Regions from separate parts of the Sporosarcina pasadenensis genome, predicted to be linked through region 3. Evidence: riboswitches for the same ligand, from Rfam matches in the RefSeq annotation. Region 3 holds a riboswitch; each other region holds the start of a gene.
What was found. A riboswitch is a leader RNA that binds a small molecule or an ion and turns the genes downstream of it on or off. The one in region 3 is predicted to bind preQ1.
Positions count from the first base shown of each region.

Region 1: linked by a shared signal. The riboswitch ahead of AB1K89_RS13530 (QueT transporter family protein) and the one ahead of queC (7-cyano-7-deazaguanine synthase QueC) in region 3 are both predicted to bind preQ1.
Region 2: linked by a shared signal. The riboswitch ahead of queF (preQ(1) synthase) and the one ahead of queC (7-cyano-7-deazaguanine synthase QueC) in region 3 are both predicted to bind preQ1.

Region 1 covers NZ_JBFEGM010000009.1:136,393-142,967, forward strand. The annotation lists gene metG (methionine--tRNA ligase) at 1-984, shown strand, start outside; gene AB1K89_RS13505 (hypothetical protein) at 1,307-2,164, shown strand; gene AB1K89_RS13510 (hypothetical protein) at 2,157-2,717, shown strand; gene AB1K89_RS13515 (CPBP family intramembrane glutamic endopeptidase) at 2,761-3,651, shown strand; gene AB1K89_RS13520 (DMT family transporter) at 3,837-4,715, opposite strand; gene AB1K89_RS13525 (SRPBCC family protein) at 4,783-5,199, opposite strand; PreQ1 riboswitch class I at 5,323-5,367, shown strand; gene AB1K89_RS13530 (QueT transporter family protein) at 5,374-5,859, shown strand; gene AB1K89_RS13535 (DUF2512 family protein) at 5,912-6,280, opposite strand; gene AB1K89_RS13540 (excisionase family DNA-binding protein) at 6,388-6,575, shown strand, end outside.
Region 2 covers NZ_JBFEGM010000004.1:116,617-128,698, reverse strand. The annotation lists gene AB1K89_RS07545 (DUF5658 family protein) at 1-276, opposite strand, end outside; gene AB1K89_RS07540 (catalase) at 443-1,939, opposite strand; gene asd (archaetidylserine decarboxylase) at 2,132-2,917, opposite strand; gene pssA (CDP-diacylglycerol--serine O-phosphatidyltransferase) at 2,985-3,518, shown strand; tRNA gene AB1K89_RS07525 (tRNA-Ser) at 3,604-3,691, shown strand; gene recQ (DNA helicase RecQ) at 4,237-6,033, shown strand; gene AB1K89_RS07515 (queuosine precursor transporter) at 6,092-6,733, opposite strand; gene queF (preQ(1) synthase) at 6,750-7,247, opposite strand; PreQ1 riboswitch class I at 7,345-7,388, opposite strand; gene AB1K89_RS07505 (MFS transporter) at 7,424-8,581, opposite strand; gene AB1K89_RS07500 (diaminopimelate dehydrogenase) at 8,738-9,721, shown strand; gene AB1K89_RS07495 (M42 family metallopeptidase) at 9,798-10,886, shown strand; gene argF (ornithine carbamoyltransferase) at 11,120-12,082, shown strand, end outside.
Region 3 covers NZ_JBFEGM010000013.1:61,723-73,804, forward strand. The annotation lists partial or broken gene AB1K89_RS15675 (zinc ribbon domain-containing protein) at 349-585, opposite strand; gene AB1K89_RS15680 (type IA DNA topoisomerase) at 854-2,989, shown strand; PreQ1 riboswitch class I at 3,110-3,153, shown strand; gene queC (7-cyano-7-deazaguanine synthase QueC) at 3,161-3,826, shown strand; gene queD (6-carboxytetrahydropterin synthase QueD) at 3,823-4,248, shown strand; gene queE (7-carboxy-7-deazaguanine synthase QueE) at 4,245-4,952, shown strand; gene AB1K89_RS15700 (Fe(3+) ABC transporter substrate-binding protein) at 5,129-6,199, shown strand; gene AB1K89_RS15705 (ABC transporter permease) at 6,266-7,897, shown strand; gene AB1K89_RS15710 (ABC transporter ATP-binding protein) at 7,899-8,639, shown strand; gene AB1K89_RS15715 (MMPL family transporter) at 8,736-10,856, opposite strand; gene AB1K89_RS15720 (hypothetical protein) at 10,856-11,254, opposite strand; gene AB1K89_RS15725 (sensor histidine kinase) at 11,328-12,082, opposite strand, start outside.

The sequences.
Region 1 (6,575 bases), on a different contig from region 3:
CGGGAAGGACTTCGTGACCGAGCGGCTTCAAGGGATTTGGCGAACGGCGTCGGAATACCTGTAAGAGGTTATGAGGATAAGAAAGTGTATGTATGGATTGAGGCGGTGACGGGCTATTATTCCGCGAGCCAGGAATGGGCTGCTTTGAACCGTGTCGATTTCGAGGAGTATTGGAATGAAGATACGATTTCCTATTACGTGCACGGCAAAGACAATATCCCTTTCCATACGATCATTTGGCCCGCCATCCTTAAGGGGATCGGCAAGGAAGACGCATTGCCGACTCATGTCATTTCCAATGAATATTTGACATTGGAAAAGCGAAAATTGTCGACGAGCCAAAACTGGGCGGTTTGGGTGCCGGATATTTTGGAACGCTATCATCCGGATTCAGTGCGTTATTTTTTAACGGCGAACGCTCCGGAAAGCAGGGACGCCGATTTCTCATGGCGCGAGTTCATTTATAGCCATAACTCAGAGCTGTTAGGCGCTTACGGGAATTTCGTTAACCGGACGTTGAAGTTTGTCGAGAAATCGTATGATGGGGTTGTGCCGGATGCCGAGGTTAATGGGGATATTAAAAAGACTGTTGTGGACCTTTACCGTATTGTCGGCGACAAAATCGAAAACGGCCATTCCAAAGAAGCAATCGAAACGATTTTTGATTTTATCCGCCGGGCTAATAAATACTTTGATGACGAAAAGCCTTGGATTCAGATTAGAGAGGATGAAGCAGCGTGTGGGCGGACAATGGCGACGTGTGTCTACGTCATTGCAAATTTGGCGCAGCTCCTCTCCCCTTTCCTGCCGTTTTCGAGTGAGGACGTGGGGAGGATGTTAGGAGTGAGGAAATTTGAATGGAGAGAAGTTCAATTTAGCGGTAGAGCTTTGGTTGACGTCAAACCGCTGTTCGAACGGATTGATGTCGGGCAGATTGACGTGGAATTGGAACGGTTGAAGGAGCAATCTGTTAAGGTGAAATAAATTATGGCCTTCTCTTGTGAGAGGGCTTTTTCTTTTGAAAGTGGAGGGAAATTGTAGTGAGTCGGTGATAAATTTATTTCCACTTGTACACTAGGGAAAATTACCTTCCAACAGCGGGAAAACACCCAATAAATGGTCGAACGGTGATAAAGTCGTGTTGAGCGGTGATAAACTCACTCTAAGCGGTGATAAACCCCTACCGAGCGGTGATAACAATGGTGTGAGCGGTGGTAAACTCTCCTCTTCCAAATAAATGGTGCAATCTCTCCCTTCATTTGAGACAATAAACAAACAAAAGAAAAGGATGGGAGGGGGAATGACTATGAAAGAACGTTATTTCTGGGTGGCAATCGGTCTTATTTCAATTAGTTGGCTTGCGAATTCATTGTACGCCTACTCAAAACAGTTGAAAGAACCTATTTTTCTCGATCATTATATTGAAGCGGTAATTGGCCATCATAGCAATGTCACTTTTTATTACTTGGCAAATAAAAATGATCAATCCTACATCAATTACATAGTACTAGGGGATGTCGAAGGACTGCCGCAGCGTGACTTTATCTATCCTGAGGCCAGCCCTCACGCAGTGGACACTTATAAACATCAAGAGCTCAGAAGTATAACAGTAGAATTAAGACAATTAAATGATTCAGACGAGGATCGTTCTTTCAATGAGATGCAAGTATACTATTCAGACGGTAAGGCATCTACCGTATCCATCGGCGAAGTCATCATCCACCCTTCAGAATCTATTGCTTCGGACGATCCGATTCCACTCAAGCTATCATCAGGCGGGGGAAGTAATGATGGCAAGAGTTCACACACATTTTGGGCAACCGAACCGCTTTCCATCCAAAAGATTTCAATCCCATTCCGCAACGCCTTAGGAGACGAGCTCCGTCTATCCATTACAGGTAGTCATATTCAAAAAGATAAAACATTGGATGGCATTGAGCTTCCCATCCATTTAGCTGAAGCGGAACATGTCACGGTGGCAATGCAATTGGATCAAACCGCTGCCTCAATCCCCTCTTCTTTCCCTATCCATCTATCGGGAACGACAGCGGCAGGCGAGCCATTCACGAGCAACGGTGGTTACAATTGGCAGCACCCTTATTTAAAACAAGCGGATGTCAACAGGATTATACAGGAAAAGACGGGGAGGAATTCGGGTGAATAAAGCATTGCGGCAAATCTTCTGGGGGTATGTATTCATCTTTTTCCGACTCCATGTCGGCATCGATCTATTAGCAGATCCAATCGGCTATATCCTAATTTTTTCAGGATGTTCCAAAATTGTTGAGGCGTATCCAGTAGCGAAAAAAGCGAAGTTTGTCGCATTGGTCGGCGCTTTCGTTTCATTGCCTTCCGTCTTCGTGAATCTTTCGGAGATACCTCTTACATTTGGCTGGTCGACTTACTCCGGTTTTCTATTAGTCCTCAAAATGGTTATGGGTTATTACTTGTTCATTGTGTTAAAAGATGTGGTGAAAGCTTTTGGGGACCGAGCGTTGCAAAAAAGAACGGAAAACACGTTCAAATTTTACGTAGCGATCCATCTTTTCGCCTTGGCAATACAATCCTTTTTCATGAATGTACATGGAGGCGGATGGGTCGCTCTTGCATTAATTTCATTAATCGGCGTGCTCGTGATGGACATTCTGTTTTTATTGCTCGTCGGAGCCACACGGCGAGTCAGCCCCGAACAACTACGGGTGAATACGCTCATTTGAGCCTTATTTGCGGCATAGATTAGGAACTATAGGGGGTTATCATTTGTTCAAAAACGAATCAAACCAAGTTCGTGCAGGATGGCTAATTTTTTTGGCGTTCGTTGCGATGTTCATCGCCCAGCAAATTTTCGCCTTGCCCGGCGCAGTCTTGTTGGCATTCATTGATTTCCCGTTTCAAGACGGAAATTACGATATGGATATTATGGCCGCATTCGACAGGCATCCATGGATTTTCCTTTTGACGCAAGGCGGCGGGACAGTTGGCGGAATGCTCGCGACGGTTTTGTTATGGCGTTTTGTGAATAAAGGGACATTGAAAGAGCTTGGATTCAGGGGTCCGTTGAAAGATTTAGGTTTCGGCCTCCTGCTTGGAGCGGTGTCAATTGCAATCATTTTCTTTATTCTATTGGCTACCGGAAATATAACGTTACTTAATTCACTCACTAAACCCGAGTTTTCTCTGTTCTCAATATCATTTCTCGTCATGTTCATCTTTGTCGGCTTTTCTGAGGAGATTTTTTTCCGAGGGTATGTCATGTCGACGATGGAAAGTCGCGGAAATCCGAAGTGGCTTATTTATGTCGTATCAGCTGTCGTGTTCAGTTTGGCGCACGGCATGAATCCGAACGTCAGCGTGTTAGGACTGATCAACATTGCATTGGTCGGGATTTTATTCGCCTATATGTTTGACGCAACGAAAAGCTTATGGCTGCCGATCGGCTATCACATCACGTGGAATTACTTTCAAGGAAATGTCTTCGGATTTGCGGTGAGCGGAATGACTCCGCATGGAATGTATGCTGTCTCGGCGGAGAACGGGAATGCATGGCTGACGGGCGGAGCGTTCGGGTTGGAAGGCGGCTTACTAGCGACGCTCCTTATTATTCTCGGGTATTTCGCGACGAGGATGTATGTGAAGATGAAGGCGGAGTAAGACGATTATGCGCGTTTGCAGCAATTTATGCGTAATTGGAGAAGTTTTTGCGTACTTTTATTGATTTATGAGCTGATTTAGCGTTTTATGCGCTTTTGCGGCGGTTTATGCGGAAGTGGGATGTTTTATGCGTAAATACGGCAATTTATGCGGAATTTGATAGGTTTATGCGTTTGTAAGGCTGCCTATTGAACGGCAGCCTTTCCTGTTCTACCACTTAGCGTCAAAACGAGGATTCCGCCTAAGAGAAGCGCGATTCCTGCCCATGAAATCACATCCAACCTTTCTCCGACGACGAGCACGCTTAAAATCGCAGCAGTCAGCGGTTCGGCGAGCGAGAGTGTCACCGCGGATGACGAGGGGATATGCCGTAAGCCGGTGGAAAATAGGACGTATGCCACACTCGTCGTCGCGATGCCGAGATAGATCATTGTCGAGATGCCAGGAACAGTAAGCAGCCCTTCCGTTTCGAAGATGAATAGAAATGGCATTAGCATAATTGCGCTCACTGAGAAAATGACAGCGACGGATGGGATCGCCTCCGCTTTCTCCAACACCTCTTTGCTGAAAAACGTATAAAAGGCAAATAATAGTCCGGCACATAAAGATAACAAGACGCCGATTGGATTGACGACGAGCCCCTCTTTATTCGAAAACAATAATACGCAGCCGACAATGGCGAGGGATGTTGCAGTTACCCATATTTTTGTCGGGCGCTTCTTTAAGATCAACCATTCAATAATCCCTGAAAACATCGGTGCACTACCGATCGCAACTACGGTTCCGATGGCGATGCCCGTCAACCGGATTGACGTGAAAAAGCAATATTGGAAGATTGCCATCGCCAGCGCCGAAAGAAGCGTCGCTTTCCATGGCCAGTTCCGAAAGTCAATTTTTCGAAGGGCAAGCATGAGTATGAGCAAAGTGAAACCACCGACCGCAAGCCTTGAGGCTCCGACCGCCAATGGGTGCACCGTTTGCGGCATGAATGTTTGCGCGGTGCCCGTCGTTCCCCAAAGCACCGCTCCTAATAAGACAACTATAAATGCAATTCGCTGTGACAAAGAAATCCCCTCCCCCGATATTATGAATATATCATGATATCGAAGAAGGGTGTATGAATTCTCTCAATTATTCGGTTGTTGATTCGATTACATTTTTAAGTTTTGCCAAAAGTCCATTCCAGCCCTCAGACATACGCGGTCGAACGACGTCATGCGATTCACCGAACTCTGTCTGCTTACCTTCTTCCCAGCCAGCATGGATGAACATCAACTCGGTTTGACCATCGATTTCCTTCAATTGAAAATGAACATGCCAATCCTTCCCCCAGTTGAATGACAAACGGTTCGGCGGTTGAACTTGCGTCACTTTACATGGAGATTCTCCCCAGGGGCCCGCTTGCAAGGTGAACTCCTTCCCTTCGACCGGTTCCAGATCGTTCGGCATGAACCAAGCACTGATTCCTTCCGCTGTTGACACATACGGCCAAACCGTTTCAATAGTCGCCCCAATGAGTATCGTTTTCCTAATTTCATTCGCAGACATATGGTATCCTCCTGTACTGTTGCAATGTTTCCTTCAGTTTATCATACAAGCCTTAATTTCACTTGAAATTAATGGCTATTGAACGGCCAATAGCTCTATGCTACACTAATAGGCAGGCTTTTTTGCCGCGTGGTTCGTAACCATCCCACGAAAAAAAACTAAGGAGAAATGAATATGAAAGTAAAAACGATGGCAACGAGCGGAATCATCGCTGCGTTGTATGTTGCTGTGACGTTTTTGATTGCCCCGTTCGGGTTCACAAACATTCAGTTTCGCTTGTCAGAGATGTTCAATCATCTCGTTGTGTTCAATAAAAAATATATCGTCGGCGTCGTATTAGGTGTTTTTGTCGCCAATCTGCTTTTTTCGGAGTTAGGTCCGATTGATCTCGTATTTGGAGTTGGACAATCCATCCTCGCTTTATCAATTACAATCCTATCCGCAAAATTCATCAAAGGGATATACCGACGGATGTTTTTCAATACACTTGTATTTACGTTCACGATGTTCATTATTGCATGGGAATTGAACATTGTAATGGAGTGGCCTTTCTTACTGACTTGGCTATTCGTCGCTGTTGGCGAATTCGTCGTCATGGCAATCGGCATTCCTGTTATGGCTGCATTGGATAAACGACTTAATTTCAGCAAACTCATATAGGATTAAAAAACAGAGAGTGGCATTAAAAGCGCCGCTCTCTGTTTTCTTTTACTCATACATAAGTGTTGCCGTACTGTGTTTTTAATAGCCAAGAGTGAAAAAAGTATTCCCCGACAGCGAGAATAGCTCCTGCCAAAAATGCTTCTCCCATAGCTTCCGAATATCCAAGCAAATTCAAGCCACCCCATAAAACGATAAACGATAACGCCAAGTCTCCAATCGTCGCGGTCATATTGCCCACTCTTGGGAGGATCATCAAATCTCCCAGATAGGAAATTAACAGTAAAGCGATACCTAAAATAGTCGAGTGCCAAAAAGAAACGCCATTAAAAACCGTTAACACAATCCATAGAACCGGAAAAATCAATATTGCTTTAATCAGAAGCGACCTTCCGTGGTTCACGTTTGTTTCCTCATTCATCATAATTGCCTCCATTCTCTTCTTTTAACATTGCCCAAGTACGATCAAAATATGAGGAGGCTCATCGATGCATTATAATGTATAAATAACGGAAGGAGGTTTTTTTGATGTATATGACGATTGAAGAAACAGCAGAATATTTAGGTATGCCTGCCGAGCAAGTCCGAAAGTATGTATGGGAAGGACGCATCCGCGCCGTCCATGACGGCGAACAGTTTTTCATCAACCAAAATCAATTTAGTAATTATTTCACACAACTCGAAACGTTGAAAAGGCAGATTGAGGACTACTTGAA
Region 2 (12,082 bases), on a different contig from region 3:
AATAAGGGTAACAGCGAGTAAGTTCTTGACCAATTGTGATGGCTTCGTAAAATGCATGAGGAAGAACAGCAAAATTGGAAGACTCGCTTTCATTAAATAAAATGCAATGACGTTCACATCGTAAAGTGAACGTACGAAGGGGTTCGCTTCTTGGATATGACCATAGCGAATGCCGAAATCTGTGAAAATCGCATCGATCATGCATAAGCAAAATAGAAGGAAACATGTATTCAATAACCGGTCATTAGAACTAGGAAGCGCCTTGGCCGTCTCCATATGTATCACTCCTGACATAATTGGCATTTGTCGTTAGGATATGGAGGGGAAGGGTAATTTATTCAAAAGGGCGATAGAAAGATTTTTCGGTCATATATGAATATCAATTTCTGGCAAGAAAAATGCCAACGAAAGAAAAATTCTTTCGTTGGCGTTTTTTTGTTTCTTAGTTACTAGCAACTTCTTGTTTAACCAATACATCGTCTATGGAGATGCCTAGTGCAGCTGCGACGCCTTCGCCATAAGCAGAATCTGCTTGGTAGCAGTGGCGGATGTGCCGATATTTGATTTCATTCGGCGCATCGCCAAGATTGCGGGCAGTATTGCCGAATAACGCTTGTTTTTGTTCATCGTTCATTAAATTGAACAGCTTGCCCGGTTGTGTGAAATAATCGTCGTCATCCTCCCGAAAATCCCAGTGCGCTGCATCATCATAGATTTTAAGTGGCGGTTCTTTGAAATCAGGCTGTTCCTTCCATTCTCCGAAGCTGTTCGGTTCGTAAGAAGTCCTGCTGCCATAGTTGCCGTCGACCCGCATCGCACCATCCCGGTGGAAACTATGAAACGGGCATTTTGGTGCATTGACCGGAATTTGATGGTGATTGACCCCGAGACGGTAGCGCTGGGCATCACCGTAAGAAAACAGTCTCGCTTGCAACATTTTATCAGGGGAGAAACCGATGCCGGGCACAATCGCTGCTGGTGTGAAAGCCGCTTGTTCCACTTCTGCGAAGTAGTTTTCCGGATTGCGGTTTAATTCGAACTCTCCGACTTCAATGAGAGGGAAGTCGGCCTTATACCAAACCTTCGTCAAATCGAACGGGTTATAAGGCATATTAAGTGCCTGTTCCTCCGTCATTACTTGAATGTACATCTTCCATTTCGGGAAGTTGCCATTGTCGATGCTTTCCAATAGATCACGTTGATGTGTTTCCCGGTCAGAGCCGATCAATTCAGTTGCCTGCTCGTCCGTCAAATTCTCAATCCCTTGTTGAGAGCGGAAATGGAACTTGACCCAAACACGTTCATTATTCGCATTGATCATGCTATACGTATGGCTTCCGAAGCCATGCATATGACGATATGTCTTTGGAATTCCCCGTTCACTCATAACAATTGTAATTTGGTGCAGTGCTTCAGGCAGGGAGGTCCAAAAATCCCAATTGTTAGTCGCGCTTCTCATATTTGTGCGCGGGTCTCTTTTGACGGCATGATTCAAGTCAGGGAATTGAAGTGGATCTCTGAAGAAGAATACAGGAGTGTTATTACCGACAAGATCCCAGTTGCCTTCTTCCGTGTAAAATTTCAGCGCGAAACCGCGAATATCGCGTTCGGCGTCTGCTGCGCCACGTTCTCCGGCTACAGTCGAAAAGCGAGCGAACATTTCTGTTTTTTTGCCGACTTCGGAAAAAATTTTCGCTCTCGTATATTGTGTAATATCATTCGTCACTGTGAAAGTTCCATAAGCACCTGATCCTTTAGCATGCATGCGGCGTTCAGGAATCACTTCCCGGTCGAAATGCGCAAGTTTTTCAATTAACCATACGTCCTGTAAAAGGACTGGCCCTCTAGGACCTGCAGTCATTGAGTTTTGGTTGTCCACTACCGGTGCCCCAGCAGCTGTTGTCAGTTTCTTTTGAGAATGATTATCATTGATTGTCATTGATAATGCCTCCTTGAATTAATAGTCTACTATCTTCTAATTCAATATAGCATATAGATTTTGTGAAATCTACAGTTAATTATAATCATTATCGATAAATAATTGATATAGTATAATTTTAATTAAATTCAACTGAAAATATCAAAGGTTTTGAATTAATATTTAGTACATAGAATAGCAACGAAGGCTTAATTATTGGGGCAGCACCCATTCTCCAACGGATTGTCCCAACTTCACTTCGGAACCCACCGGAACCGTCGGACGGAATGAACCGTCATTCTCCATAAACAAAATGACAGTCGACCCAAACGAGAAGTAGCCGAACTCTTCACCTTTCTTGCAAACTGTGGAGGAGTCCATTATATGAATGCTGTTGACATTCAATGCACCTACTTTGATCATCGTCATCCGGCCATGGGCTGTCGAAAGTTCGGAAATGATCCGGTAGTTTGTGGCAAAAGGCTGTTTGCCCAAACGCAAGCCAAGATCGTTAACCGGAAAAGAAGTAGTCCCGAGCGCGTATCTGGAAAATAACTCGCCGTCATAGGGGTAGTGAAAATGGTGATAATGGCTTGGTGAGAGATAGAAAACATAAAAGAATCCACCTTTAAATGGAATTGCTCTCTTTTCTTCTCCCAATATCTGCTTTATACTATAAAGATGGTCCTTGATTATTAACGTCTGATTCATATCAATTGTCCCGAAATCTGTGACGACGCCATCGACCGGGGAAATCAGCGTATTGGCGCGCATGTCGATTGGCCGTGAACCCTTTTTCAGATTGCGCGTAAAATAAGATTGAAGGCTATCATAATGTTCAATCGGGAATTCGGCTTCCCCCTCGTTAATACGATATGTCCTTGAGAACGGTTTGATGAGCTTACGGCTTAGACGTGAGCTTGCAATCGTTTTTAATATGGCAGCAGATACGGGATGCCCGTTCAGTTCGACAAAACGGTTGAATAACATCTTTTTCATTATTTCAGTCTCCTTTGCTTTGAAATAGTTACCTAGTTGGAAAGAATATAAAACTGGAGGGATTGTCATGTTTTTATCCAGATACTTAGATTATACGAAAATAAAGGGCCAATTGGCGAATGCAATCACAATTACAAACTTAAGTTTCGGAATCATCGCAATTATTCTCATTGCAAGGGATCTTGGTCATATGAGTCTAGTCTTCATTTTCCTTGCCGCCCTATTCGACCGATTCGACGGTTTGGTCGCACGACACTTTCAATCCGAGTCGCTGTTTGGAAAGGAATTGGATTCGCTAAGCGACATTGTGTCATTCGGAGTAGCTCCGGCACTTCTAATTTATATGACCGATTTATCTTCCATGCTATGGGTCGGTATAGCCGCGACTATTTTTTATATCGCCGCAGGGGCAATCCGTCTTGCACGTTATAACGTCAAGGAGTTTGATGGATCATTTTACGGAGTACCGATCACTGCGGCCGGCGTATTGTTAACACTGTCTTATTTCTTGAGCCCTTACATCGGCCCTCCGTTTTTCGTCATCTTCATGGTCTTTCTTGGCTTGGCGATGATCAGCAATGTCCGAATCGCAAAGGTGTAAACGACCGAGGGGGAACAATGTAATTTTCTCAATGATGAACTTTACATCTCCGTTTTAGGCGAGTATAATTTAAATTGTCTAAAATGGAGACGTACCCAAGAGGCTGAAGGGGGCTGACTCGAAATCAGCTAGGGCGTTCACGCGCCGCGGGGGTTCAAATCCTCTCGTCTCCGTACTATCTATACAAACGTTGGTATGACAGACTTTTCAAAAGTAGTGGCATACATTTTGGCATAAATAGTTATGTGTTTTTTGAAGTCGTACTCCCTTGTGAGGTGAGTAGGGCTTATTTTTCTTTTTATCTATGTTATGACTTTCCGGATTGTAGCGGAAGGCGGCGACTCCAGTGGGAAAAGCGTCAGCTGAAGACCCCGCAACGAAGCGAAGCACAGTGAGGAGGCTGAGTCGACGCCCACGGAAAGCGTCCGCCTGAAGCGGAAATCCAGTTACGATATATGTAAATGTATTTCAATTGGTGACTTGTCCAAATGTCTGCTATTCTATAAGAAAGCATCATTTTAAAAGGATGAGTGGCATGTCAGGTCTGGACCGGCATTGCCAGCAAGACAGAATTGGTCATTGAATTTCGTAAAACGGAATATCTCATCCGACGGTTTTTACACTATTAGTTGTCAATGATATACATAGCCGCGATGAAGAACGGATGCTACTGGAGTAAGAAAGATGGGAAAAGCGCCGAAACGAGGTGCTTTTTTCTTTGATTGATTATAAAGAGGTGATTCCGATCGAAAAAATAACTTCCGTATTATCTTCCTATTTTGGCTTTCCTTCATTCCGTACAGGTCAGGAACAAGCCATACGAAATGTGCTTGACGGAAAAGATACGCTCTGCGTCATGCCGACTGGTGGCGGAAAATCCATTTGCTATCAAGTTCCTGCATTGGTTATGGAAGGAACGGTCTTAGTCGTATCTCCGTTGATTTCCTTGATGAAGGACCAAGTGGATGCTCTACATCAAATTGGCATACCGGCAGCATACATCAATAGCACTTTGTCGACAGAGGAATACTTCGGAACGGTTGAAAATGCAATGGAGGGAATGTACCGCCTGCTCTACGTAGCCCCGGAACGCTTCGAATCCCCTTCCTTCATTCAGCAAATAAGCAAAATGGATATCCCGATGATCGCGATTGATGAGGCGCACTGTATTTCTCAATGGGGACATGATTTTAGACCGAGTTACCGGATGTTGAATAAAGTCATATCTTCATTTGATAGGAAACCGGTCGTATTGGCATTGACAGCAACCGCAACACCTGCCGTCCGGGATGATATATGCGACCAATTGCATATTGAAAGCGACCATACAGTAATGACGGGCTTTGAGAGGAGCAATCTCACCTTTTCAGTCATTAAAGGACAGGATAGGGACAAGTTCGTCAAAGATTATGTTAAAAAAAATGAAGGGGAAGCGGGAATTATTTACGCCGCCACACGAAAAGCGGTCGACCAGATTCATGCAACGCTTGAACGAAGTGGAGTTGCTGCCGCGAAATACCATGCGGGACTTTCGGATGTTGTTCGGCAAGGGGAGCAGGACCGGTTCCTCATGGATGAGGCAACTGTCATGGTGGCGACGAATGCATTCGGGATGGGCATCGATAAAAGTAATATTAGATACGTCATTCATTACCAAATGCCGAAAAATATGGAAAGCTATTATCAGGAAGCAGGCCGTGCGGGTAGGGATGGGTTAGACAGTGAATGTACCCTGTTATTTTCCTCACAGGACGTCATTACACAACGATTCCTCATTGACCAATCGCAAGATCAGCATCGGATTCCAGCAGAGCTTGAGAAGCTGCAGTCGATGATCGACTACTGCCATACAGAGTCATGCCTACAGAAATTCATCATTTCTTATTTCGGAGAGAAGGATGTACAAGAATGCGGCCGTTGCGCAAACTGTACAGATACTCGTGAAAGTTTTGAAGTTACGGTTGATGTGCAGAAGGTTCTGTCCTGTGTCATCCGCATGGGTCAGCGCTTTGGTAAGACAATGATTGCCCAAGTCCTCACAGGCTCTAGAAATAAAAAAGTATTGGAGTTCGGGTTCGAGAAATTGACGACGTACGGTCTGATGAAAGAACGGAATACGAAAGACGTTTCCGATTTCATCGAGTTTATCATTTCCGAAAACTACCTTGGGGTGGAAAACGGTCAGTTTCCGATCATATATGTCACTGAACAAGGCAAGGACGTATTGACGGGAAAAATAAAAGTGTACAGGAAAGGGACCGTCGAAACGAAGCAGATTGCAAAAGACGATCCTTTATTCAACCAGCTGAGGGCTCTTCGAATGAAGCTTGCCCAAGAGGCGGGCGTTCCGCCATTCGTCGTCTTCTCGGATAAGACGTTGCGTGACATGGCAGCTAAAATGCCTATTACAGAAGAGGCGTTTTTGGAAGTGAACGGTGTTGGGGCAGCGAAGTTGGAAAGGTACGGAGAAGCATTTATGGAAGAAATCAAATCATTTTCCGCCCAAACTAGTTGAGCTCAATAGGAAAAGCCGGTTCGATGTTCGCTTCGATCATGAACCGGCTTTTTTGATATCAGTTTTGCAATGAAATCGCTTGGCTCGTAATTTCAGGTTCCTTCTTCCTGCATATAGCGACTAGCAAATATACGACTGGCGTATCCAAAACGGCGATAATGAATTTAAAAACGTATTGGCTTGCAATCATGGCCAATAAAGCGCCGACAGGCATCGTGCCTGCAAAAGCAATTGTAATGAAAATCGTCGTATCGACGAGTTGACTAGCCATCGTAGACACGTTATTCCGGACCCACAACTTTTGATTGCCGTGTTTTCTTTTCAGCTTATCGAAAATGGTGACATCCAAGTTCTGGCTAATGAGATACGCTGCCAAGCTTGCAATCGTCACACGGAAGCCGGCTGTGAAAATCGTTTCAAATGCTTCCTGATGCTCATAAAAAGGGGCTGCAGGCAAATGGATGGCGATCCAAATGAAGCCGATCGAGAAAAGCTGCGCGATGAACCCAGTCTGGACCGTCTTCCTCGCAGCTTCCTTTCCATAGGCTTCGGTCAAAACGTCCAAAATTGGATACGTGCATACATAGATGATGGCGGCTGCCGGAATGACAATCCAGTCACCGATACTCATCAGCTTGACTGCTATGATATTCGATAAAATTAACAACCCGACAAAAATGCCGCTTAAATAATAGCGCATCTCAGTTGTTTCCTCCTCAACGGTTATCGATCTTTTCGGGATACATGTCGTGGTTCAACAAACGATGTTCCGCCATTTTCTCGTATTTTGTTCCAGGCTTCCCGTAATTGCAATAAGGGTCGATGGAAAGTCCGCCGCGCGGAGTGAATTTGCCCCATACTTCGATATAGCGGGGATCGATCAGCTTTATCAAATCATTCATGATGATGTTGACGCAGTCCTCATGAAAATCACCGTGATTTCGGAAGCTGAACAAATATAATTTCAATGATTTGCTTTCCACTAATTTCTTATCCGGGATGAAACTGATATACATCGTTGCGAAATCCGGCTGTCCTGTCATCGGACAAAGGGATGTGAATTCGGGACAGTTGAATTTGACGAAGAAATCCCGTTCTGTGTGCAAATTATCGACTGCTTCCAAAATGGTTGGGTCGTATTCATAATTGTATTTTGTATTTTGATTTCCAAGCAATGTTAAATCCGTTAACGTATTTTCATCTCTTCCAGCCAATTAAAAAAACCTCCCATAATAATTGTTGTAAGGGAGGGGCCATAGAGAACAGGAAAAAGAAAAGCCATGTCTCATAAATGGACATGGCGTAAATCCGTCATCCATAGTTTTTTATAGAGGGTCGCTATGAACCTCTCCCGAACAGGGTTATTCATTTCGTTTAAGACTTTAAACTATCATGGTTCTTCTGTCAATAGTAGACTTCTTCTCATTCCCATGATCGTATAAGCAGCGACGCTCAATAGAACGATACCTGTCAGCATGAACCCGCCTTTAAATGTCAGGTCCAAATAGCCGATAAGACTGGAGCCTGCGACGACCCCGATGGAAAAGAAGGCATAGAAATAGCCGTAAGCCTTCCCGCGGAACTCCGGGGAGGATGAGTCGATGAGCAAGGAGTTGATGGAAGGGAATAGAAATGCAAAACCTATTCCGTACAATGCCATTGCCAAATACAAGAGCTGCATCTCTGTAACTTGACTTAAAAACAACATACTCATCCCCATCATCGAAATACCGAAAGCCAACGTAATCATCGGCCGCACTTTATCGAAAATCCGGTTGATGGGCAATAGGAAAATTAAGATAGCGACGATGCCGAACGTGCTGAGAAGCAACCCTGTCGATTTCGTGTCAAATCCAAGAGCCTCGACCTTTAACGGAAGGACTAATGCGAGTACGCCTTGGGAAAACATAAGGAAAAAGGCGCCTGCAAATGCACGGATCATGCCAGGGTGCTTGAACAAATAGCGAATCCTGAAATGCTTCGCTCCTTCTATCTTTTCCCTTTTCACGAATGAAACTGAGCGCAATATGAAGAAGGCAGCAATTGCCAGGATGAACATGATGATGCCGTTCGTAGTCATAATGAAAGGGGCTCCCGTCTTTGAAGCGACAATTCCGCTGTAGGCAGGTCCGATGATTGCTGCCATCCCAACAAAGGCACCTGAAATGGCTACACTACGGCCCCTCTTTGATTCCTCGGCGCGGTTGGCGAGGAATGTAAATGCAGCAGGGACGATTAGCCCTTCCATGAAACCATGGACGAAGCGGATTCCAAGTAGGGAAACAGGACCCGAAGCGAACGCATAGAAAAGGAGGGAAATACCTGAAGCAAACAGGCCGACAAGTAAAATGACGAATGGGCCTCTACGGTCCGTCATGAATCCGGAAATAACGTTCCCAATTGTGTTAGAAAATGAATACATACCGACAGCCAATCCTGTCATGAAGGAAGATGCACCTAAAGATAGGGCAAAAGGACTCATGATAGGCAGTTGTGAAAATAAATCAAAGAAGGAAAAAAAGACGATTATATAAACGAAAGCACGCATGTGGAATCCTCATTTCAATTAAGTTGAATCATATTCTACTTTACCATGTATGTAGGAATAGGCAAAAGGACAGCTTGTGAACAAAAAGAAAAATTAGCAAAATGATTAGCGGAACGATAAAATGAGAGAATACTTTTACAGAGAGGGTTGGTCATGATGGTTTCGAAAATCAGAATTGGAATAGTTGGATACGGAAATTTGGGCAAAGGGGTGGAGTCCGCGATCGCTCAAAATGATGATATGGTGCTTGCAGGAGTCTTTACCCGAAGAGAGCCGAACGATTTGAAAGTAAAAAGTGAAGTGCCGGTATTGCGCTTGAATGAAATTGAAAACTATGTGGATGATATTGATGTAATGATATTATGCGGAGGTTCGAAAGATGACCTTCCTGAACAAGGACCCGCAGTTTCGAAACTGTTCAATATAGTCGATAGCTTTGATACGCATGCTAAGATTCCTGAGTATTTTGAAGCCGTTGACGAATCGGCTAGACCGAACGGAAAAACGGCGATCATATCCGTCGGTTGGGACCCGGGCCTATTTTCCATCAATCGACTATATGGGGAATCAATTCTGCCCGAGGGCGCGACGTATACGTTCTGGGGAAAAGGATTAAGCCAAGGGCATTCAGATGCAGTGAGGAGAATAGAGGGTGTAAAAGGAGCGGTTCAATATACGATTCCTGTAGAATCCGCTGTCGAAAAGGTGCGCAACGGATCACAGCCGGAGCTGACAACACGTGATAAGCATACGCGTGAATGTTTTGTTGTACTTGAAGAAGGCGCAGTCGAAGCCGAAGTGGAACGTTCCATCGTTACAATGCCCGATTATTTTGCAGATTATGATACGACAGTCCATTTCATTACTGAACAGCAATTGAAGGAAGAACATAGCGCGATGCCGCACGGCGGTTTTGTCATCCGTAGTGGTAAAACCGGAGATGCGAACAATCAAGTGGTGGAATTCTCATTGACTTTGGACAGCAATCCCGAATTCACATCGAGCGTCCTGGTCGCCTATGCGCGGGCGGCATATAGGTTAAATGAAAAAGGGGACACAGGAGCAAAAACCGTGTTTGACATCGCTCCGGGAATGCTCTCTCCGAAGAGTGCAGCTCAGCTTCGAAAAGAAATGCTCTAATTGTGAAAGCACTTCCAATGTTGCCATTTTTCATCTATACTGAATTTGTAGTTTTTTATTTAGGAGGGCGAAATAAATGTCGAAACCGGATGATACGTTAATCATGTTAAAAGAGTTGACGGACGCGAAGGGAATTCCCGGCAATGAACGTGAACCTCGCGAAGTCATGAAGAAATATATCGAGCCATTTGCTGATGAAATTGAATACGATGGACTCGGATCTTTGATTGCCAAGAAAAGCGGCGATGCAAATGGACCGAAAGTGATGGTGGCGGGCCATTTGGATGAAGTCGGCTTTATGGTGACAAAAATTGACGACAAAGGTTTCATATCCTTCCAACCGGTTGGCGGATGGTGGTCCCAAGTCATGCTTGCTCAACGTGTGACAATTGTTACGCGCAAAGGGGAAACTGTGACGGGCATCATCGGTTCGAAGCCTCCGCATATCCTCTCCGCAGAAGCGCGGAAAAAGCCAGTGGACATTAAAGACATGTTCATTGATATCGGTGCAACTTCGAAGGAGGAAGCGATGGAGTGGGGCGTTCTGCCTGGCGATATGATTGTTCCGTATTTCGAATTCACGGTCATGAACAATGACAAATACTTGCTTGCGAAAGCATGGGATAACCGTATCGGATGCGCAATCGCAATCGACGTCATGAAAGCATTGAAAGATGAAAAACATCCAAACATTGTATTCGGTGTAGGGGCTGTCCAAGAGGAAATCGGTTTACGCGGAGCAAAAACGGCTGCCGCGAAAGTGAAACCGGACATCGGGTTTGCTGTAGACGTAGGTGTCGCAGGTGATACGCCAGGTGTAACATCGAAGGAATCGACAAGCAAAATGGGCGATGGGCCTCAGATCCTGCTCTATGATGCATCGATGGTATCTCATAAAGGATTGCGCGACCTTGTCGTCGATACGGCGGAAGAATATGGCATTCCATATCAATTCGAAGCGATTCCGGGCGGTGGGACAGACGCAGGTTCAATTCACGTAAGTGGGAACGGCGTACCGTCACTTGCCATATGCATCGCAACTCGCTATATCCATTCACATGCCGCGATGTTGCATCGGGATGATTACGAAAACGCAGTGAAATTGATCGTAGAAGTGATTAAGAAGCTTGATCGCGACACAGTCGATAAAATCATATTTGAATAAGCAAAGGAAAGATCGTGCCTAAAGGTGCGATCTTTTTTTATGCATTTTAGTATGTATAAATGCATATTGAGCCATTCTACAATGAAACGTTTAAAAGCTTGGTTAAATAAGACTTTTGACTATTAAAAATGTTTCTTGTGAATTTATAATAATTCATTTGACTTTATAAATATGCACGCATATAATAATTTATACAAAAACCATTCGGGATGGAGATGATCATTTTGGTGAAAATGCATTTATCATCAATTAAAACGACCAAAAAAATTGAAGGTCAGCTAAAAGGCCGTAATCTTTTGACGTTATTAGACTATACGAGTGAAGAGATCGATTATTTATTGCAAACCGCTTTAATAATGAAGAAAGATACAAAAGCAGGGAAACTTCCCCCCATACTGCAAGGGAAAACACTCGGCATGATTTTCGAGAAGCATTCTACGCGTACAAGAATATCCTTTGAAGTCGGGATGATTCAGCTTGGTGGCCATGCGATGTTCATGAACGCAAAAGATCTTCAGATCGGACGCGGAGAATCCGTGTATGATACAGGCAATGTATTGTCCGGATACTTGGACGCGGTCATGATTCGTGCAAATTCACATGAAATGGTGAAAGAATTGGCGTTGCATTCCTCCATTCCTGTCATCAATGGGCTGACGGACATTTTCCATCCGTGTCAGGCGCTTGCGGATTTACTGACGATGATCGAAGTGAAAGGGTCGGTTGCCGGCAAGAAGCTCGCATACGTCGGCGACGGAAATAATGTTGCCCATTCACTGGTCATCGGGGCGGCACATATGGGAATGCACGTGGCGGTTGCAACACCTGAGGGGTTCGAATTCAATCAAGATCTTTTTGTGAAAGCCAAAAAGATTGCGGAGATGACAGGCGGATCTGTCATGCAAACGTATAATCCAGTAGAAGCAGTGGAAAGTGCGGATGTTGTCTATACGGACGTCTGGACGAGTATGGGGCAGGAGGAAGAAGCTGCAGCACGTCTGGAAGCTTTCAAAGGGTTCCAAATAAATGATCAGCTCGTTTCCCATGCGAAGAAAAACTATATGTTCCTACATTGCTTACCGGCTCACCGGGAGGAAGAGGTGGCCACTTCCGTCATTGACGGACCGAATTCCTATGTCTTCCAGCAGGCGGAAAATCGATTGCATGCGCAGAAAGCTGTATTGGCTGCATTGCTA
Region 3 (12,082 bases):
TTGGCTATCGGACTAATTTTGACCATATCCGTCGCTAATTCTATGAATAAAGATTACAAGAGTGAAAAAAGTTTTTCTAGTTTACTATGGGTTTATGTTTTAGCAATCCCATTTATTGTTATATTGACTCTTATAGCTATATTTTTATTTACTTAACAACGGAGGGCGGTTCGGGACCAGTGAAAAAGTACATGTTTTTTTCATGTCTCAGGAACCGTCTAAGATTGCGTGAACTACCCACCACTTAACGCTTTGCGTTTGAAGTAGAGGCTTCTCGACTAATCGCTGCTTTTACTAGCCAACGAAAACTGACCGAGCTAACCCTCTTGTTCCAAGAATTCCGTTTCATCAGGACAAGTCCAGCATCAGCCGTCCCTCATTCTTGATGTTGATAGCGGCATACCAATCCCGGCTCATAACGAAGCCGCAATCGCAATCAAAAGTCCTTTCGGAAAGATGTAAGACAGCAATTACATGACCACAGGCCGAACACGTCTTGGATGAAGGGAACCATTTGTCTATCTTGATGAGTTGCTTACCTTGCTCATCTAATTTATACCGCAAGAATGTCGTGAACATCCCCCAGGAAGCTCCGTCGAACTATTTCTTGCATATTAACGCAAAGCTATGCGAGATTCAAGAACCATAATTGCCTTCCATCAAATAATTTAACGAAGCTTTATACAACCTTCTCTAATCTCCACCAGCAGGTGCCGACAAGCTATCCTTCTTCGGACTATACTTTTCAAATACCAATTAAGTAAACAACCACTCTTCCAAGCAGTTGTATTCCATCCTATTTTCCTACATAATGAGAAGAACAAGCGTTTCTTTTACTCAAGGAGGTGTCCTCATGAAACCTGTCATCCTAGCTGAAAAACCTTCCCAAGCGAAAGCGTATGCAGACGCTTTTTCCGTGCGGAAACATGAGGGGTACTTAGAGATTAACCCATGCCCGATCTTTCCCGAAGGTGCCTATATCACATGGGGTGTCGGCCATCTCGTGGAATTGAAGGAACCCCATGCATACAATCCCGCTTGGAAACGTTGGTCGCTCGGAAGTCTTCCAATCTTGCCTGATCGATACGAGTTTCAAGTGGCGAAGGGTAAGTTCAAGCAGTTTCAGATCGTGAAGAAGCTCATTCGCGGGACGGATACGGTCATTAATGCATGCGACGTCGACCGGGAAGGCTCGAATATCTTCTATAGCATTTATTATCAAACCGGTGCCCGGAATCAGACGATCAAGCGACTTTGGATCAATTCACTTGAAGTCGATGAAGTGCGGAAGGGGTTTGCGAATTTGCGCGATAACCGCAAGGATTTGCAGCTCTATGAAGAGGCGAAAGCCCGGCAGATCAGCGACTGGCTCGTCGGTATGAACGCCTCCCGCTTGTATACACTTTTATTGAAAGCGAAAGGGGTCCAGGAAGTGTTTCCGATTGGACGTGTGCAGTCTCCCACGGTCTACTTGATCTATCAACGGCAGCGTGAGATTGAAACCTTCATATCGGAACCGTTTTTCGAAGTGGAAGCGACGTTTAAAGCGGAACACGGTACTTACAAAGGAAAGGCGAAAGCGAAGGAGCCGAAACGGGAGATCATTCAGGAACTTCTTGCGAAACATGGAATCCAACCGAATTCGCCTGGCGTGATCACCTCTGTCACCCATACCGATAAGCGAACGCCGCCACCTCAGCTGCATTCACTGTCAACGTTGCAGGCGACAGCCAACCGGCGTTGGAAGATGAGCCCGGCGAACGTGCTGAAGACGATGCAAGGCTTGTATGAGAAGAAGCTTGTCACCTATCCACGAACGGACGCGCGTCATATTACGCCGAATGAATTTGCGTACTTGAAGGACCAAGTCGGCGATTACCAACAGCTGATCGGTCATCCCTTCCCTGTCGCTTCGTTTTCTCCAAAGAAACGGTATGTCGACAGTTCGAAGGTGCAGGAGCACTACGCCATCATTCCGACGAAGAAAGTGCCGACACAAGCAGTTCTTGGCAGAATGTCGCCGCTCGAGCGGAATCTATACGAAGAAGTCGTCCGCACGACGCTCTCCATGTTCCATACAGATTATTTATATACGGAGACGAAAGTGACGACGGATGTGAACGGCCTTCCGTTTTTCACTACGGGCAAGACAGAAAGGGATTTAGGGTGGAAGGCTTTATTCCAACGATCAAAGGATGAAAAGGACGACCCCGCTTTGCCGCCACTTCGTATGCAAGAGACCGTCCAATCCGATATTGGCATCAAGGAAGGCAAAACACAGCCTCCGAAACCTTACACGGAAGGTCAACTCATTGCGATGATGAAAACATGCGGGAAGCTTGTCGAGGACAAAGAGGAAACGGATATTTTGAAAGAAATTGAGGGACTTGGGACGGAAGCGACCCGAAGCGGCATTATCGAAACGATTAAAAAGCATGGGTATATAACCGTGTCTAAAAACATTGTGTCGATTACTGAGAAAGGCCGTGTGCTTTGCCAGGCGATTGAAGGGAATCTGCTTGCCAGTCCTTCCATGACAGCGAAGTGGGAAACATATTTGCAGAAAATCGGCAATGGCGAAGGAAGCGGACAGCATTTCCTCGATAATGTTTCAAAGTTCATTGCGAAGCTATTGGACGACGTGCCGAAGCAGCTGGAGGCTAAGCCAATCGATGCGACGAAAGTTCCGCCGCGGCAATCGAAATCGCGCGGCTCTTATCAAGCAACAGAAGTTGCCCCATGCCCAGTGTGTAAGACAGGCATGATTTTAGCCCGCAAAGAGTTTTATGGTTGCAGCAATTATAAAAATGGATGTAAACAGACTTTTCCAGGCATGTTCCTGAAGAAGAAGCTTACACCCGCACAAGTTAAACTCCTATGCACGAAAGGAAAAACGAATACGATCAAAGGATTTACCGCGAATAACGGAAACAAGTTCGATGCGAGCCTAGCATTGGAAAATGGAAAACTAAATTTGGTGTTTCAGTAAAGAAGAATTTGGCTGATGTGAAGACGGTATTAAACCGGACTTACATCAGCCTATTTCTGTTTGTATCCGATTGGTCCCAACCCCCTCCCCGGCCCACCTATGGTATTATGAACAAGGTTCCAAAAAGAGGTTCGCAAACTCCCTCTCTAAAAAACTAAGGAGATATGTACAATGAAAAATGTAAAAGCGGTGGTCGTCTTTAGTGGCGGTCAAGACAGTACGACATGCCTGTTTTGGGCATTGAAAAACTTTCGGGAAGTCGCAACGGTCACGTTCGACTACGGACAACGGCATTCGGATGAAATTGAATGCGCTCGAAACATTGCAGAAGAACTTGGTGTATCGTTCAAAGTGCTGGACATGAATTTGATCAATCAGCTATCAGCCAATGCGCTCACACGGGATGACATCGAAGTGACGGAAGTGGATGGCGAATTGCCGTCAACGTTCGTACCTGGACGAAATCACCTGTTTCTATCTTTCGCGGCGGTTTACGCGGATGCGATTGGCGCACGGCACTTGATCACCGGTGTGAGTGAAACGGATTTTAGCGGTTATCCTGATTGCCGCGACAATTTTATTAAATCATTAAATGTGACGTTGAATTTAGCCATGGATGGAAACTTTGTCATCCATACGCCGTTAATGTGGCTTGATAAGTCCGAAGTGTGGGAGCTGGCCGATGAACTGGGCGCACTTGATTTTGTGCAGGAGAAAACACTCACTTGCTACAACGGCGTTCCAAGTACAGGATGCGGAGAATGCCCTGCGTGTGCGCTGCGCAATGAAGGGCTTGCGGCATATCAAGCCCGGAAGAATGCAGGTGCAGGTAAATGATGCAGCAATATTATCCACAAGTTCAACATGACTATCGATTCGAATTAAATAAAGACATGCATTTTTCGGCTGCTCATTTCATTCCCCATGAAGAAGCTGGAAAATGCCAAGTGATGCATGGGCATACTTATTTTATTAATGTCACCATCGGAGGAAACGAACTAGATCCGCTCGGTTTTTTAATAGATTTTAAGCAACTGAAAGATCTTGTTCATAAAAAATATGATCATTCCGTATTGAATGAGCACCCTGAATTCCAACATACCTTTCCGACGACTGAACGATTGGCCGAACAAATTTGGAAGTCCATTCAGGACGTTCTCCGTACAAAAGACAATCGGCCTGCTTGCCTCCAAGTGATTGTTCGGGAAACGCCAACTAGCTATGTTGTTTATCGCCCGTCACGGGAGGAATTATTATGAAAATTCCTGTAATGGAAGTGTTTGGTCCTACAATTCAAGGTGAAGGAATGGTCATCGGACAAAAGACGATGTTTGTCCGGACAGCAGGTTGCGATTATTCTTGTGCATGGTGCGATTCCAGTTTTACATGGGACGGAACAGGCAAAAGCGTTTCGAAGCGCCCGCAAGACATTATTGATGAACTGAAGGCAATCGGTGGGCAGTCCTTTTCGCATGTGACGATTTCAGGTGGAAATCCCGCCTTGCATAAAGGGATCGGAGAACTGGTCGATCTTTGTCATGCAGAAGGTTGGAAAGTTGCCGTCGAAACGCAAGCTACGTTTTGGCAAGATTGGTTGTTGAACATCGACGACATCACACTTTCTCCAAAACCACCGAGTTCAAAAATGATAACCGATTTCAACAAACTCGATCATTTCATGGAGAAACTGACAGGTGCAAACGCAAGTCTGAAAATCGTTGTTTTTGATGAAACAGATTTTAAATTTGCGGAAGAAGTCCATCTCCGTTACCCGTCAGTCCCTTTCTATTTACAAGTGGGTAACGAAGATACGATAACAACAGATGACACCTATCTCGTATCCAACTTATTGAAACGGTTTGAATGGCTTATTGATTTGGCTGTCGCTTCCCCGGTCATGAACGACGCGAAGGTGTTGCCACAATTGCATGCCCTTGTGTGGGGCAATAAGAGAGGCGTTTAGAGCATTACCGCAAAGTATTAGGATAAATAAAAAGGTCGATTTTCATTTTTGTGAATCGACCTTTTTATTATATTTCATATATTATTTGTTGACTCTTATGCTCCCACACTTTATATTAAGAATGAGATTGAGAATCGTTATCAATCATAAACATAAGTTGGGAGAGGAAATAATATATGAAGAAAATTTTAATGCTCCTGCTTGCCTCTTTGCTACTCGTTCTAGCGGCATGTGGGAATAGTGCGAATCAAAGCAGCGGCGCAGGAGATAACGAGAAGCAAAAGAAAAACGAAAAATCCGAAGTGAATTTGTATACGAGCAGACATTATGACGTTGATAATGAGCTGTACAAAAAGTTTGAGGACGAAACAGGCATCAAGGTGAATGTAATTAAAGGTGAAGCCGATGAGTTGATCGAGCGGATCAAACGTGAAGGAACTGCTACGAAAGCAGATCTTTTCTTAACAGCAGATGTTGGCAGACTGTACCGTGCCAAAGAGCAAGGATTGCTTCAACCGGTGTCAAGTGACATTTTGTCGAAACAAGTGCCAGAAAAATTCCGTGATTCTGATGATATGTGGGTAGGTTTGACGAAACGCGCGCGTATTCTCGTATATAATAAAGATAAAGTGAAGCCCGAAGAATTATCTACTTATGAAGCGCTCACTGACGATGCATGGAAAGGACGTTTTCTCGTCCGTTCATCCGAAAGTGTCTATAACCAGTCTCTATTAGCTTCTTTCATCGAAATCGACGGTGAAGAAAAAGCGAAAGAATGGGCACAAGGCATTGTGAACAATATGGCACGCAGTCCGGAAGGCGGGGACCGTGACCAAGCGAAGGCCATTGCTGCAGGCATTGGTGACATTGCAATCATGAACACTTATTACTTAGGACAAATGATGAACTCTCAAGACCCGGAAGAAGTCAAAGTAGCAGAACAGCTAGGTATTTTCTTCCCGAACCAGGAAACGACAGGAACACACGTCAACATTAGCGGCGCTGGGGTTGTCAAAGGTTCGAAAAACGCGGACAATGCGTTGAAACTTCTCGAATTCCTAACTGGTGAAGAAGCACAATTTACATTTGCAGAAGCAAACTACGAATATCCTGTAAACCAAGACGTAGAACCAGCGGAACTCTTAAAATCTTGGGGTGAGTTCAAGGAACAGGAAATTCCACTCACAGTTCTAGGAGAAAATAACGCAAAAGCGATCATGATTTTTAACGAAGTGGGTTGGAAATAATAGTTTGTCCCCTGCTGCTTTTGCGGTAGGGGTTTATTGCGGAAAAGGCAAAGGATGGGTTTGGTCATGAATAGGCGAATTGTAAACGTGAATGGTTGGACAATCGGTGCGATACTCATTATTACTTTACTGTTTGTTCCTAATTTATCAATTGTTACAGGCGTTTTTACACCGGCAAGCGAAAATTGGGGGCATATTCGCGAATTCATGCTTGTAAACTATATTAAGTCTTCGCTCACACTTGTATTCTTTACGGCAATATTCACCATTGCAATAGGTCTAAGCCTTGCTTGGCTTATTGCACAATATGACTTTCCACTTCGTAATTTCATGAAATGGTCACTCATCTTACCTTTATCGATACCGCCATTCATCGGTGCATATACGTACCATGGCATCCTTAATTACACGGGCATCATTCAAAAGACGCTTCGAAATCATTTTGATGTAACGGTGAATCAATCTTATTTCGATATTATGAATGTCCCGGGTGCCATTTTCATTTATACGATTTTCTTATATCCATATGTTTATATGATTACGAGAATTTTCTTGTCGAATCAAGCTGCCTCTCTCGTTGAAAGTGCACGGACACTTGGGAAAGGCCCTATGGAAATCTTCCTGAAGGTTGTAATCCCCATCTCACGTGTATCAGTCATTGGCGGGGCAAGCCTAGTCATATTAGAAGTGTTAAATGACTATGGAGTAGTTAAGTATTTTGGCATTCAAACGTTCAGCACTGCAATCTTCCAGACGTGGTTCGGCCTAGGAGACTTAGATTCGTCCATAAAGCTTGCGGCTTGCCTAATGGGTATCGTCATTTTCATCCTTGTAATCGAGTGGGTTCTCCGCGGCGGGAAGAAATACAGCTTTTCATCGACAAAACTTAGACCGCTACCGCTCGTCAAACTGACTGGAAAAAAGGCAGCATTGGCAACAGCGTATACGCTAGTTATTTTTACGATCGCCTTTCTAATTCCAGTTCTTCAGTTATTGGACTGGGTTGTTCTCACATTCGGAAAAGTTCCGATGGAGGAAGTGCTGACATACACGAAAAATTCAATCATTGTTGCAGGAACAGCTGCAATTCTTATCATTTTGTTCTCCCTCATCATTGGGAATTTTAGCCGAATTACGAAGCACAAGTTTGCAAAAGTGGTCCCGAAATTAACGATTCTTGGCTATTCCATACCAGGTGCGGTCATCGCTGTGGCAGTCGTCACGACTTTTATTGCCATTGACCGGCAACTAGCACCTGTATATCAATTTTTAGGATTGGATTCCGCTCTCGTCTTAAGTGTTAGTTTAGTTATGCTAATTAGTGCATACATCATACGGTTTTTCGCAATCGGGTACAATTCGATAGAATCGGGATACACGAAAATCGGTACAGACTTTCGTGATGCCTCGCGTATGCTAGGTGCAAACAGTATGCGAACATTTTTCAAAATTGATATTCCGATGATGAAAGGCGCAATTATTAGCGGGTTCATCCTTACCTTTGTCGACATACTGAAAGAAATCCCATTGACGCTCATTTTGCGACCGTTCAACTATGATACACTCGCAACAAAGGCGTTCCAATATGCAAGTGATGAAAAAATCATGGAAGCATCACAAGCTTCCTTACTCATAGTCGGTGTAAGTGCAATAGCAATATTCGTTTTTAACAAACTGCTTAGAGAGGGGTCGGAATAATATGTTTATCGATATTCAAAATATGAGCTTCTCTTATTCGAATTCACCTGCCAATGCAGTCGAAGACTTCACACTTACGGTAAACAAAGGTGAAATCATCTCTATACTTGGGCGAAGTGGAAGTGGGAAAAGCACGATTCTTCGACTGATTGCCGGACTTGAGATGCCGAAAGGCGGTTCATTTACGTTAGCCGACAAAACAATATTTAACACCCACACATTCGTCCAACCCGAAAAGCGCGGCATTGGTATGGTATTTCAAGATTATGCGCTTTTCCCGCATATGAGCGTTAAAGATAACGTATTATTCGGACTCCCTAAAATGAGCCGTAATGATAAGTTGAAACGTGTGAAGGAAGTATTGGAACTCGTTGAGCTTGAAGGTTATGAAAAACGGTACCCGCATCAGCTAAGCGGTGGTCAGCAACAACGTGTAGCACTTGCACGTGCAATTGCACCACAACCTGAGCTCATTCTTTTGGATGAACCTTTCAGTAATCTAGACACCGAACTCCTAGTTAAAATACGTGAAGACCTTCGCCGGATTTTAAAGAAAGCGAACATAACCGCAATCTTCGTTACACATAACCAAAACGATGCTCACGTCCTTGCGGATCGAATCGTGAAGATCAAAGATGGCGTGATTGACCAAGTCGGACGTCCTTGCGATTTGCTGGGCAGTTCAACAGATGAAAAAGGCGATATCGAACTATTGCCTGAAAAAGAACTCGTAAGTGTATAAATGAGAGATTGAAGGGCTACGCATAGACGCTGGGAAACGAAAAGGGACTGTTACAGAAATTGGATTATCTCCGATTTCTGGACAGTCCCTTTTTATTTATCTAATCTTTTTCGGCCAAAAGCTCCATTTGCCAAGCAACACTAGAACTGCAGGGATCAATAGTGGCCGGACGATGAACGTGTCAATCAAGATTCCTAACGCCATAATGAACCCGAATAGCTTCAATTCATAAATCGGCATTGTCGCAAGCACTAAGAATGTCGCAGCTAAGATCAGCCCTGCAGAACTGATGACTCCCCCGGTACGCTCTACTCCTTTTCGCACCGCTTCGTCAAAAGGCATTGCCTTCAACTCTTCTCGTATCCTTGCAATGAGCATAATGGAATAATCGACGCCCAATGCAACAAGGAAGACAAATGCATAGAGCGGAATGCGGTAGTTAATTCCTTCTAAATTCAAAAACACTTCAAATAAGTAGTAGGATAACCCTAGTGTTGCCGCAAATGAAAGCAAAATGCTCCCGATCATGTAAAGCGGCGCAACAATGGACCTCGTTTGTAAGCCTAGCATTATCGTTATCAAAACGGTCATTAAGATTATAACAATCCACGTATCCCGATCATTAATATCCCGTACATCGGCATTGACCGCCGTCTCACCGGAAATATACATAGACGTGTCTGACAGGTTCGCATACTTCAAGATCTTCTCGCTGTCTTCCCGGAGCTTTAACACCGCATCAAAGGCTTCCTCATCATAAGGATTACCTTCAAATGTTATGGAGAATTTTGCTGCTTTCCCATCTTCACTTATAGGATTGCCTTGTGTCGTCACACTGGCTATGGAAGGATATTCTTCAATTCGTTCAATCACTGTTCTCATTTCTTCCATGCCAAACTCACTTTCAGTGACAAATAGCAATGTCCCCGGTGCCAAGCTACCCTTCGAGAAGTCCTCTCCTAATCGCTCATAACCTTCTCTGGATGAAAGGTCTTCCGGAAATGACGCGATTAAATCATATGACTCTTTCATATTGGTCATATTCCAAGCACCTAACGCAAGCAGCAATAGGATTGGAACCATGAATTGCCACGGCCTTTTCGTAACGACAGCCGCCACTTTTCCCCAGATCGTTTTCTTTTCGACTGTCTCCTCACCGTACTTCGGAATTAACGGCCAGAATGCCTTTCTGCCAATTACCGCAAACAATGCAGGCAATAACGTCAAGCCCGCAATAAGCATTGCACCTGCCGCAATTGCAAATACTGGTGCGAAATTACGGTACGGCTCATAAAGGGCAAAAAACAATGTCGCAACACCCAACAAGATTGTGCTGCCGCTAAAGAAAATCGGTTCTTTTACGTGGCGCATTGTTTCCCTCATCGCTACATTTGCATCCTCATGCATTTTTAATTCTTCTCGATAACGAGAGAAAATAAGCAATGAATAATCCGTAACGACCGCAAACAAAAGAATCGTCATAATCGACAGCGCCTGGCTATCAACGCCGAACCACCCTTGTGCAGTTGTAAAGCCGATCAACCGGTCGACAACTGCGTAAACGATTCCCGCGCCTACTAAAGGAATCAACGTCAATAGAGGCGAACGGTAAATGATTAAAAGCAAAACTAGAATCAGCCCTACCGTTGACAGCAACAAGACAATATCTGCTTGGCTAAACAGCTCCACCGCGTCTGATGCAATTCCGGCCGGCCCCGTCCAAGACAGTTCAATTGCATCGTCAATTTTACCGCCCACAGATTCTTTAATGGATTGAACTAATTTGTTCAGATCTTTTCCTTCAAGGGTTTCTGGTAATGTTAACGGAATGAAAAACGTCTTTTTATTTTCCGAAAGAAATGACGCGCGCTGCTCTGCTTGTAATTTGGATAAAGGGATGACATCCACTTCATCAAACGCTTTGTCCTCCTTCATAGATTCAATTGCTAGCGCGAAACTGAGAATTTCTTCATCTGACAGCTCGCCATCCTTATGGAATACTCCAAAGAGCAGAATGCCTCCGTCATTCGGAAAATGCTTTTCCAACTCATATCCCGCTACGATGGAAGGAGAGTCAGATGGCAAGCCGAAGTCTTTATTGGCTATGACATTTTCGTTACTGCCCGGTGCAAATACGGAAGACAAAATTGTGATTATCAGCCAAATCCCTATGGAGAACCACCAAAGACGTCTACCTCTTAATTTTCCTTTTTGCACTACCGTCTTCCCTCTTTCTCTATTAAAAATGTCACCAAAATAAATAGCGCAAAGCTAATGAGCAGAACACTGCCACCGACGATATAGAAGATGAGCGAGAACGTTTCATTCACACCGAATGGTTTCATAAATTGGAACCACATACCTGCAGTTAAACCTATTGATCCGATGATTGCCGTCCAACTATGTGCGGCAACCAACTTTTTCGCGCGGACTTTATAAATTTTGTAGAAGACTCCCCAAGCGAAAACCGATAACCAACCGACGACGAGGATGTGAGCATGGATCGGGCGAAAAGCATATGATCCCGCCCCCGCCATATGGGACCCTAAAAACGCTCCGATCATCCCGAATATCGCTGAAATACGAATTAGCCGTAAACTCCATTTCTCTTGCATGTCATTTCCTCCTAATTATTCATGTTATACTCTCATAGTAAATGGCTAACATGAACGGAACATGAACAAGAGATTACAATTTAGGAAGTATGACTGTAAATGTAGTGCCTTCCCCTTCTACACTAGCAATTTCCACCCTACCTCCATGAAGCTTCACGACTTGGTCCACGATGGAAAGCCCGAGCCCCGTCCCTTCGACTTCGTGCGTCCTGGAATGATCGACCCGGTAAAACCGGTCGAACAACCTGCTCAAATGCTCTGTAGCAATCCCTGCCCCGTTATCCCGGACTGCAATTTTCACGTCATCAATTCCGCCTGACAGACGAATATCGATCTCGCCGCCCATCTCCGTATACTTCAGCGCATTGGAGAGTAGGTTCTCCCATACTTTTTCAAGAAAGGAAGGGTCTCCTGTTATCGAGACTTCGTCCAACTCCATGACAAGTGACATCTGTTTCTCCTCCAGAAGCCATCTTTGTTTGCGGATAACTTCTTTGAGTTGCTCATCCAAGCGAAAATTGATCGGCTTCAAGGGAGACTCCAACTGATCAAGGGACGTCAATAGCAATAACTGCTTCGTCAATGAAGACAGCCGTTCCGTCTCGGACTGAATAACTTTCGCATAGTTTTTCCGCTCCTGTTCAGGCAGCTCACTGTCCATCAACAAATTGGCATATCCTTTAATATTGAGCAAAGGGGATTGGAAGTCATGTGAAACATCACTGATGAACTCCTTGCGCATCCGGTCATTTTCACCGAGTTTCTCGGTCATCCGCTGAAAGCTCTGCGCCAGCTGGCCAATTTCATCTCTACGGTTTATATCAAGGG